DNA from 3 places in the Pandoraea sputorum genome. Region 1 is predicted to be linked to each of the others. Evidence: predicted binding sites of a transcription regulator. Region 1 holds the regulator's gene; each other region holds the start of a gene.

Region 1 (3,207 bases):
TGTCGATGCATCGGCGTCGAGCGCCACAACATCGGTGGATGCCTGCACTTCGCCTTCGGCCAGCACGGCATCGAGCAGCGCGTCTTCCGACAGTGCGTCGCCGCCGACCGGTAGCGGGCGCTGGCCTTCCGGCAGCCCCTGCGCGAGCGGCAGATCGTCGGCACGCGATTGCGCCAGACGGGCCAGCGCCTCGGCATCGGCCACCGGCGCGTCGTCCGAGGCTTGCGCTTCGCCTTCTTCGCCCTCGGCACGCTCACCGAACTCGATGTTCTGCTGCGCCAGCAGATCGATCTGCGCCTGCGCGGCCGGGTCTTCCAACGGCGGCAACGCATCGAGCGCGCGCAGGCCGAGGTCGTCAAGGAAGTCCTTGGTCGTCGCGTACAGACCGGGGCGTCCCGGCACGTCGCGATGACCGATCACTTCGATCCAGCCACGATCTTCGAGCTGCTTGATGATCTGCGTATTGACCGTCACGCCGCGAATCTCTTCGATATCGCCACGCGTGACCGGCTGACGGTAAGCAATGATCGCCAGCGTCTCCATCACAGCGCGCGAGTACTTCGGCGGCTTCTCCGGATTGAGGCGGTCAAGGTATTCACGCATGCGCGGACGGCTTTGGAAACGCCAGCCGGTGGCCAACGCCACCAATTCCACACCTCGGCCATCCCATTGCACGCGGATTTCCTCGAGCAGCGCACGCACCGTGTCACCAGACACGGCGTCATTGAAGAGCTTACGCAGATCGCCGACCTTGAGCGGCTCCTGCGCGCAAATCAACGCGGTCTCGAGGACGAGTTTCGCCTCTTGGGTATTCATGTGCGACTATGCAGACCGGGGGCTTGGCAACCCGGTATCAGGAATAAATGGATGCTTGGAACCAGAAAACGGTCGTCGATAGAAGACTACCGTTTCGCATAAGCGCGCGCCCTATTGTGTTCGGTCGTAGTGACGGCGGCGCGACCAGAATGCTTCGAAACGACCTGCCGGGAAAACGCCCAGGCCGATAGTGCGGCAAGACGGACGTCCGGTATGTGCGCAATTATTACTGAAACATCCACGCCCGTAAAGCGCCGTCACAAACCTTGACGTCCCGGCTGCCGAAACGAAGGGTCGACGCCTCATGGTAAACTCTCGAAATAACTTCAGGGGCCTCCATGACCACCGACATCGGTCGCATTCCCGGCAACCCCATCCCGGTTGCCCAGCCTCGTTGTTCCACGTGCTCGCTGGGGCAGTTCTGTCTGCCCGTCGGCATCCCTGAGCCGGAGCTGGAACGACTTGACGCACTCGTGAGCGAGCGCCGCCGCCTCAAAAAGGGCGAAGTGCTTTATCACGCCAACGATGACCTCACCGCCGTCTACGGCATTCGTTTCGGGTCACTCAAAAGCTGTGTCACGGCCCCCGACGGCCGCGAACAGGTCGTCGGCTTCCACCTTCAGGGCGAACTGATCGGCCTCGACGCCGTGGCCGACAACCATCACCCGAGCACCGCTGTGGCGCTCGAAGACAGCGAACTGTGCATCGCCCGCTTCGGCGAGCTTGAGACGCTCTCACGCCAGGTGCCGTCGCTGCAACGCCAGTTGCATCGTCTGATGAGCCAGGAAATCCGCAACGAGCACCAGCAACTGCTCGCCCTGGGGACGATGCGCGCCGAGGAGCGTCTGGCCGTCTTCCTGCTGAACCTCTCCGAGCGCCTGTCCGCACGGGGTTACGCTGCCAACGAATTCGTGCTGCGTATGAGCCGTGAGGAAATCGGCAGCTTCCTGGGTCTCAAACTGGAAACGGTCAGCCGCCTGTTCTCGCGTTTCGCGCAGAATGGGATGATCGAAATCCGTCAACGCCACGTCAAGATCATCGACGGCGCCGCCCTGCGCGAACTCGCCGGCGTGCAGCACTGCTGATCCGGTTGCCGGGGGTGCGGAGCGCCCCCGCTCACACATCCCCACACAACCCCGCACCCTCTGCGCTGCGACTTTCTCGCGTTGCCGATCTGTCGCCAATTCGCTACTGATCCGTTACCGATAAGCTACCGGCCCGGCCCTCCCGGTGCCTTGCGCCAGATCAAAAGGACCGACGTTCGACAAGCATCGGCAAACGCTCCATAATCGGCGCGTTCGCCGCCCCGCCTGTCGGTCGAGGGCGACCACGCATACGACACGCGCTTGTATCCGATGGAGGACGCCGTTATGCCCGCTGCCATATTTCTCAGTCCGGAAGACGCCGAACATGCGTTCTACGAAGCCCTGCGCGCTGGCGATACGGACTTGCTGATGGATGTCTGGTCGGAAGACGAGGAAGTCGTGTGCATTCACCCTGCGGGGCCACGGCACGTCGGCCCGGCGGCGGTCAGAGCAAGCTGGCAAGAGGTCCTCGCCAAAGGCGGCTTGCAAGTGACGGCGAATCAACTTCAAGTGGCCCACAATCCGTTGTGCGCCGTTCACAACGTTCTTGAGCAGATTCAGGTCGAGAGTCGGCCGGAAGCGCGCTTCGCTTTCGTGCTCGCCACGAACGTCTATCTGAAAGAAGCCGACGGTTGGCGATTGGTGCTACATCATGCCAGCCCGGCCATCGGTCACGAAGACACCGGCTCGCAGTTGCCGAGGACGCATCGGCTCCATTGAGCGGGCCTAATGGGCATTCGTCGGCATTCATCAGCCCCCCCGTCAGCCCTCATCGGACCTTAATCCCCCGCCGCAGGCCACTGCGCCTCCCAGTACGGCACCGGACTGAAGCGCGCCTGCAGGAACTCGATCATCGCCTGCGTCTTGGGCGGCACGAACACCCGGCTCGGATAGACGGCCCAGATGGCGACCTCCTCCGCGAGCGGATACGCTGGCAACACTGGCACCAGTTCTCCGCGCTGCAAATGGGCCGCAACATCCCACGTCGACTTCAGCGCAATACCCAACCCTGCCAGCACGGCGTCGCGCAGTACCTCCCCGTTATCCGACACCAGACGCCCGGACACGCGCACGCTCATCGGGCCGCCCGGCGTCACAAACCGCCAGTCGCGCTGGTCGCCGAGCGTCAGACACTCGTGCTGCGCGAGATCGCCGGGATGCTTCGGTGCGCCATGCGCCGCGAGATACGCGGGCGACGCGCAAAGCGTGCGCCGGTTGGCCGCGAGCTTGCGCGCGATCAGCGTCGAATCGCGCAGTGCCCCGACGCGAATCGCCATGTCGACGCCCTCTTCCAACAGATCGACGA
Region 2 (3,207 bases), 410 kb from region 1:
CGTCGGGTTGATCGGCGTGCCGGTGCTTGCGGCGTCGGGCGCTTACGCGCTGGCCGAGTCACTGCATTGGGAGGAGGGGCTCGAGCGCAAGCTCACCGGTGCCAAGGGCTTCTACGGCATCATCGCACTGAGCATTCTGGTCGCGACCGGCATGCAGTTCACGACGATAAGCCCGATGAGAGCGCTCTTCTGGAGCGCGGTGATCAACGGCGTCGTGGCCGTCCCGCTGATGGTGATCGTGCTTGTGCTTGCCGCGAGTCGTTCGGTGATGGGCCAGTTTACGGCCCGTTGGCCGATCCTGGCGTTGGGGTGGATCGCGACAGGGGTGATGGGGGCAGCGGCGCTCGTCATGCTATGGCCTGATTGAGAGACGCCGCCACCCCGTTGCTTCAATGTGCCGCACAGGGCGCCGTCGCGTCAGTGAGACAACAATACCGGTGTGGACATGTGCTTGAGCAGCGTGCGGGTGGCGCCTCCGAATACGAGCTCCCGTGTCGGTCCATGTCCGTAGGCACCCATGACGATCAGATCGGCCTGATAGGCTTCTGCGACCGACAGCAGTTGTACGCCGTCGCTGGCTTCGGTGTCTTCCCTGATCGACACTGGCGTAGCGCGCAAGCCGTGCGCCTCCATCAATCGCACGATGTCGTGAAGCGAGGGATCGTCCTCGCCCGGCGCGCGGTCGATGCTGACGATCTGAATGTCCTGGGCGCGTCCGAGCAACTGCCAGGCGTCGCCGATCGCACGCCGAGCCTCGCGCGAGCCATTCCACGCTACGACAATGCGGCGGATTTCGCGAGGCAGCGTCACGTTGTGCGGGACGCCCATGACGGGAACACCGGCCCACCGAATGACGTCGCCCAGCCCATCGAGACCTAACGCAGCGACTCCGCCCGGCGCATCCGGTTGACCGACGATGCAAAGGTCGGTGGCACGCGCGGCATTCGCGAGGAGCGTCGGCGCTGCACCGTAGGGCGTGCGCCAATCGCCAACGATATCCGCCTCGGCGCACAACTTCGAGAAGAGATGCTCAGCCGCCTGGAGTGCCGTACGCGAATGCGCCTCGGTCTGAAAATGCTCGCCCGACGACTGAAGCTGTCCGGAATGAACCGCCCCCGGACGGTGAGGTAAATAGATGCCCGAGAGACGGGCCTCGTGTTGTCGCGCCAACTCGGCGCTAAAGCGCAGCCGCGCCGCCCCCGTCGCGGTGTCGTCCACGTGAACGCAGATTTTCCGTAGGCTCATTTGATCGCTCCTGAGATGGGTGTCTTCCTGTTCACCCGAGGGTTGGCCGTGACGTCGAATCGTCACTGTCTGCCTATTTATAGCCGCGTGAGCACGATTCGCGGTGTCTGCCGATGCCTCCCGTTGACGTGCGTCAAGCCGCAGCAAGCCAGATCGGCGCAACGCGATCCCGCGCCCTAAAGTTCAACCACAGAACGGACTCAACGGTTCAACGCATCTCCCCGGAGACATTCGATGAAGACCGACATTCAATTGCAGCGCGACGTTATGGACGAACTTGCACGCGACACGAACATCCACGCGAACGACATCGGCGTGGAAGTCAGGGACGGCATCGTCACCCTTTCCGGCGACGTCGGCAGCTTTCTCGAAAAGTGTGAGGCAGAACGCGTAGCGAGCAAGGTCGCCGGCGCACGCGCGATCGTGGTGTCGCTGGAAGTCAAACCGGCGAACCATGACCGTCAGACCGACGCCGACATCGCGCGCGCAGCGCTCGCCATTCTCAAATGGCACGCGGGCCTACCGCCTGAGGGGATGCACGTCAAGGTCGAGAATGGCTGGGTCACGCTGGAGGGCGCTGCGCCGATGTACACGCAGCGCTTGCAGGCGGAGAACGCCGTACGTGCGTTGCGCGGTGTCAAAGGCGTCATCAACGACATCAGGGTCGAAGGAAGTCCCCATCGACGCGAGATCGTCGGGCACATCGCTGCAGCGCTTTCGCGCCAGGCGCAACGGGAAGCTAGCCACCTTGAGATTTCGCTGCTCGGCAACGGCGAAGTCCTGCTCACGGGGACGGTGCACTCGCTCGCGGAGAAGGAAGCGATCCGGGGCGCGGCCATGAGCACTCACGGCGTTAGCGCGGTCGTAGACCGGCTGCAAGTGGAGTGACGGGAGAGTAGGTGCCACCGCGTTGCGACGTGTGTCGCGACATAACGGGAGACGGTCAATGAATCCGAAGCTTGAGACGGTCGTGATGGCGATTCTGGACGGCTGCCGGGAGTTGTCGCTTGCCACGTTGATGCAGGACGGCAATTCGCAATCCGACATCGTATGTTTCGTCCATCAAGGGCTCAATATCTACTTTGCGACGGCACGGGACAGCCGCAAGATTGCCAACATCGGGCATAACGCGCAAGTGTCCTACTGCCTTTTCACACCCTACGCAGGATGGCCGGAGATCAAGGCGATCTCCGGGCATGCCTATGCGGAAATCCTGCCCGATGAATCCGCTGAGCGCTCCCTCGCCATCCGTTTGCTCGACGCCCGCTTTCCCGATGCGTGGACGCGAGTCCCCGAGCACGGATCGAGTCGAACCACGATCGTGAAGCTCGAATCCTGGGCAATGAAAGTGCTCGACTATAGCCGTGGCTTCGGTCACGCCGATATCGTCTCGATTGCTTCGAAACGCAAATTTGAATGACGTCGTCCGGGGCTGCATACGTCGTCTCAAAAACCAGAGGTGCCACATGTATCGAAACATTCTGATGGCTTTCGACGGCAGCGCTTCGTCGGAGATCGCGCTTACTCATGCCGCACGCCTCGCGCGCGCGTTGGGCGCCAGCCTGCGTGTCGCTTACGTCGAAGTCGATCCCGCGCTGTACTTCCCCCTGATGGCTGCGGCCTTGCCATCGATTTCCGACGTCAGAGACTCGGTCGGTGCGGAAACGATGGCCGTGCGGGAGGCGGCACTGAATGTGCTATCGCGCGAAGGGGTAGCGACCGACTTCATCACGCTGCCGCTCGTCGACAGTCACATGCACGTGGCCGACCGTGTGCTCGCCGAGGCGCTGCGTGCCGGATCGGATCTTGTCATCTCCGGCTCACATGGCCGTCGGGGGCTGTCTCGTCTGGCGCTCGGGAGCGAAGCGAGCCGTCTCGTATCACGCGCCGAGATCCCGGTGCTCGTCGTAAAGTCGACCGCTCAGTGATCTTCCCGGCGATCTCGCGGGGGAGCGGTTCAAT
Region 3 (3,207 bases), 390 kb from region 1:
CCGCACGGCGCTTGATACGAATATCGTTGAAGACGGTGTTGACACCACGAAGGTGCGCGACGACCTTCTCTGCCGCTAGCATCTGGTAGCCCCAGTCGACTTCACCGGTCAGCGTAACGCACCCTTTTTCCACGGTGACTTGTACGGCACGCTCGGATAGCCCTGCGCTCCAAAGCAGTACGGTGCGCGCAGTACTCGCGATGTCGGCATCGGTGCGTCGATGCTCGTTGGGTACCGCTACCACCATTTCGACGACCACGGCCCGCACGCCTTCGACACGCTGCGTCGCCCGCTTTGTCGCGAGTTTCTCTGCGTAGCTATGCAGATGGCCCGACAGCGTGACGATACCGTCGTGGACTTGTACGCCGATGTCCGCGGCATTGATGGCAGGGTCCCACTCCAGTTCCTGCTCCACGTCCTTCTTCAACTGAAGATCGTTTTTCATCCTTACCTCCTTGTTTTACCGAAGGCGGTGCGCCCCGCGTCGATGACACCGCCCCACGATTCAAGCTAATCCATCGGGGCTCGGCGGGATTGACGCTGGTCAATGATCCGGTTGCATGAGCCGAATTCGGTGCCCGGATTTTCGACGCCAAACAGGGGTTGGGGACGGCGGGCGGTTCCGGTGAAGTCGTGCGTTGCCGTTACCGCTTAGCCCACGGGGCGTCACCCATGCGACCCGCGTACGAGCAGGACCGGTGTTCGGGCGATCTGCGCCACGCGTCCGGCGACCGTGCCCAGCATCCAACGAACGATGCCGCGTCGCCCGTGAGTACCCATTACGATCAGGTCGGCATGCCAGCGTTGCGCCTCCCGGACAATCGCGTGCGCAATATCGTCCCTTGTGCGGTCCGTTCTGATGAGCGCGGTGCTAGATCTGGATGACGTTTGGGCGAGCGTCAGTTTTGCCGCCTCAAGCGCACGAGTCCCTTCTTCCACGAATTCGTTTTCGAGAAAATCGACGGGGACAAGATCGCTCAGGCGCACCGCGCAATCGACCACGTAGAGTGCTCGGACATGCGTGACGCTCGTGGCAAACCGCAGGCCGAAGCACATTGCCTGCGTCGCCTGCTCGCTGCCGTCAATGGCGAACAACAAGCGATTGAGCGAATGGCTGACCTTTTCTGAAGAGATTTCGGGCACGACGAGCACCGGGCAGTTTGCGAGTCGCGCCACTGGTTCTGAAACGACACCCTCGATCCAGCGCGACAAGCCATGGTGCTGATGTGTGCCGAGCACCACCAGTTCCGCGTGCCATGCGAGCGCGTCGTCGACGAGAGCGTGCACGACGTCACCACCGTGCTGGGACAGGTCGATTGTGTGCGTTTCGACGTGAATGTCCCGCTCGGCAAAAGCGCCGGCGGCGGCGGCAACCGCCTCGTGCGCCTTCTCCGACAGTTCTGCGCGTGCCGCATTCAGCGCTTCGCCGACGAGCGAGCCTACGGGCACATGCGTGAGCGGGTTCTCAGCGACACTCACGAGACGGACCGCACCCGAGGGGGCGATAACACGTCGTGCAACGGCAATAGCATGTCTTGCCTCGCCATACGGGTCGATTGCGACGAACACGCGGGCGGGTAAGTGAGGGGGTGATTTCAGGGAAGTCGGTCCGTTCATTGTTCACCACCTTTACGAATCGGGTTGTGCCAGGGGCGCGCGATCAATGCCGAAAGCGACGTTTGAGACGCGCTCACGAACGTCACCGTCTCGCGATCCGGCCGACGGTTTCAGTTTGGACGACGCCAGCCTCCGGCAGGTTGATTGAGGTCAACCATCGGGCATGCCCCATGGGCTACGGACCGATGACAAGCGCGCAATGTGACGACGCCCACATGCCTTGTTGACTTGCATCAAGCCTCGTGCGGTGCTCGGAACTAGCGTTGAGACGGGTTCCCGGAGGGGGCATGAAACGGCGTCGCCAGACCGGGCCTGTGTAAAAACTGAGGAGACAAACATCATGCGAAGCGAGACGAGGCATGGGCGCGTTTGCGTCTTGATTTCTGCGGTATTTGCCATGCTGGCCGGGGAAGCGGGCGCACAACCGGTAGACGGCAATTGGGGGTGTGCGCAGGGTTATGGTCCCGGCATGATGCGTGACGGGAATGCCGGCCGAATGATGGGGCAGGGCATGATGGATGGGCCAGGGGGATGCGCTCCGTGTGCCGATGCCGATCGGTTCCCGCAGCGCGAGAAGCTCAACCTGAGCGTCGATCAGGTACGCAGCAATATGGAGTCATGGCTAAGACGAGCGGGCAACCCGCGCCTGAAGGTGGGTAAGGTGGCCGAGCGCGATGCCGATACGGTTTCCGTCGAAGTCGTGACGGTCGAAAAGAACGTGCTCGTGCAACGCTACGACGTGAACCGGCACTCCGGCTGCATCCGACCGGCGCGGTAGTCAGCGGCATTGCCTTGGGATCGGGGCAGACGCCTTGGGCACCTTATCCCCGTGCGAAACGACAAGCGAATGTCGGACGGCCGGGCTCAATCGTCCGCTTCAGCGGGATTTAGACGCTCTTTCCTTCTTCTGTCGTTTGCGCGACATATCGGAAATGAGCCACCGCGCAACCGCCTCGGGGCCGTTGATATCGCAGGAGGCAAGACGGCAATCGTCGTCAAGGTACGCAATCACCGATCCATTGACGACACGGTAGTGCCCCACGTACCGGCGACCGTTGATCTCGACTTCCACCGGCGTGCGGCTATCTGAATTGAATGGCGACATGATCGGGCTTGTTCCGATGTTTTTACCGCTTCACGATAGTCACGACGGCGCTCGGATTTGCACGGAAATCAGGAGATGCTTGATCTATGTCATCGCCGCTCGAAGTGCCCGGGTTTTGACCTGAGGCAAAGCCAACCGACGAATCGATGCCACTATCCAAAAGGCGCCAGACAGTCCGGCGGCGACAAATGCAGTGCCAGAACTCAAAGGAGTCGAACATGAACGACACTTCGATGGAACATCGGAATCAACGGCAGACCCTCATCAACGATGCAGATGCGCTGCTCGCGGACGTCAAAGCGCTTTTGAAGGACCTCGCCGACGAAGCAAGTCTGGAGGTGGGGCAAGCCAATCCGTCGCTCGGTGCGCGACTGCAGAATCTAACCGCGCATCTTGAGGACTTGCGCAAGACAAGCCGCCAAACAATGTCCGAATGGGCGACGGTGACAGATGGCTATGTGCACGCGCACCCGTGGAAAGCGCTC

What was found. The regulator FNR, encoded in region 1, switches genes on or off when oxygen is low (the NO sensors DNR and NnrR bind a similar motif). The targets are predictions, from matches to a motif close to TTGATNNNNATCAA.
Region 2: the regulator FNR is predicted to act here: its motif matches at 1,369-1,382, upstream of NA29_RS12040 (universal stress protein).
Region 3: the regulator FNR is predicted to act here: its motif matches at 1,841-1,854, upstream of NA29_RS12140 (universal stress protein).

Annotation. Positions count from the first base shown of each region.
Region 1 covers NZ_CP010431.2:3,132,885-3,136,091, forward strand. Annotated here, with positions in the region: gene scpB (SMC-Scp complex subunit ScpB) at 1-816, opposite strand, end outside; gene fnr (fumarate/nitrate reduction transcriptional regulator Fnr) at 1,155-1,901, shown strand; gene NA29_RS13775 (YybH family protein) at 2,187-2,621, shown strand; gene NA29_RS13780 (LysR family transcriptional regulator) at 2,681-3,207, opposite strand, start outside.
Region 2 covers NZ_CP010431.2:2,725,416-2,728,622, forward strand. Annotated here, with positions in the region: gene NA29_RS12035 (NRAMP family divalent metal transporter) at 1-367, shown strand, start outside; gene NA29_RS12040 (universal stress protein) at 418-1,245, opposite strand; gene NA29_RS12045 (BON domain-containing protein) at 1,480-2,133, shown strand; gene NA29_RS12050 (pyridoxamine 5'-phosphate oxidase family protein) at 2,192-2,665, shown strand; gene NA29_RS12055 (universal stress protein) at 2,712-3,173, shown strand.
Region 3 covers NZ_CP010431.2:2,742,128-2,745,334, forward strand. Annotated here, with positions in the region: gene NA29_RS12135 (BON domain-containing protein) at 1-445, opposite strand, end outside; gene NA29_RS12140 (universal stress protein) at 667-1,617, opposite strand; gene NA29_RS12145 (hypothetical protein) at 1,958-2,395, shown strand; gene NA29_RS25755 (hypothetical protein) at 2,495-2,722, opposite strand; gene NA29_RS12155 (ElaB/YgaM/YqjD family protein) at 2,941-3,207, shown strand, end outside.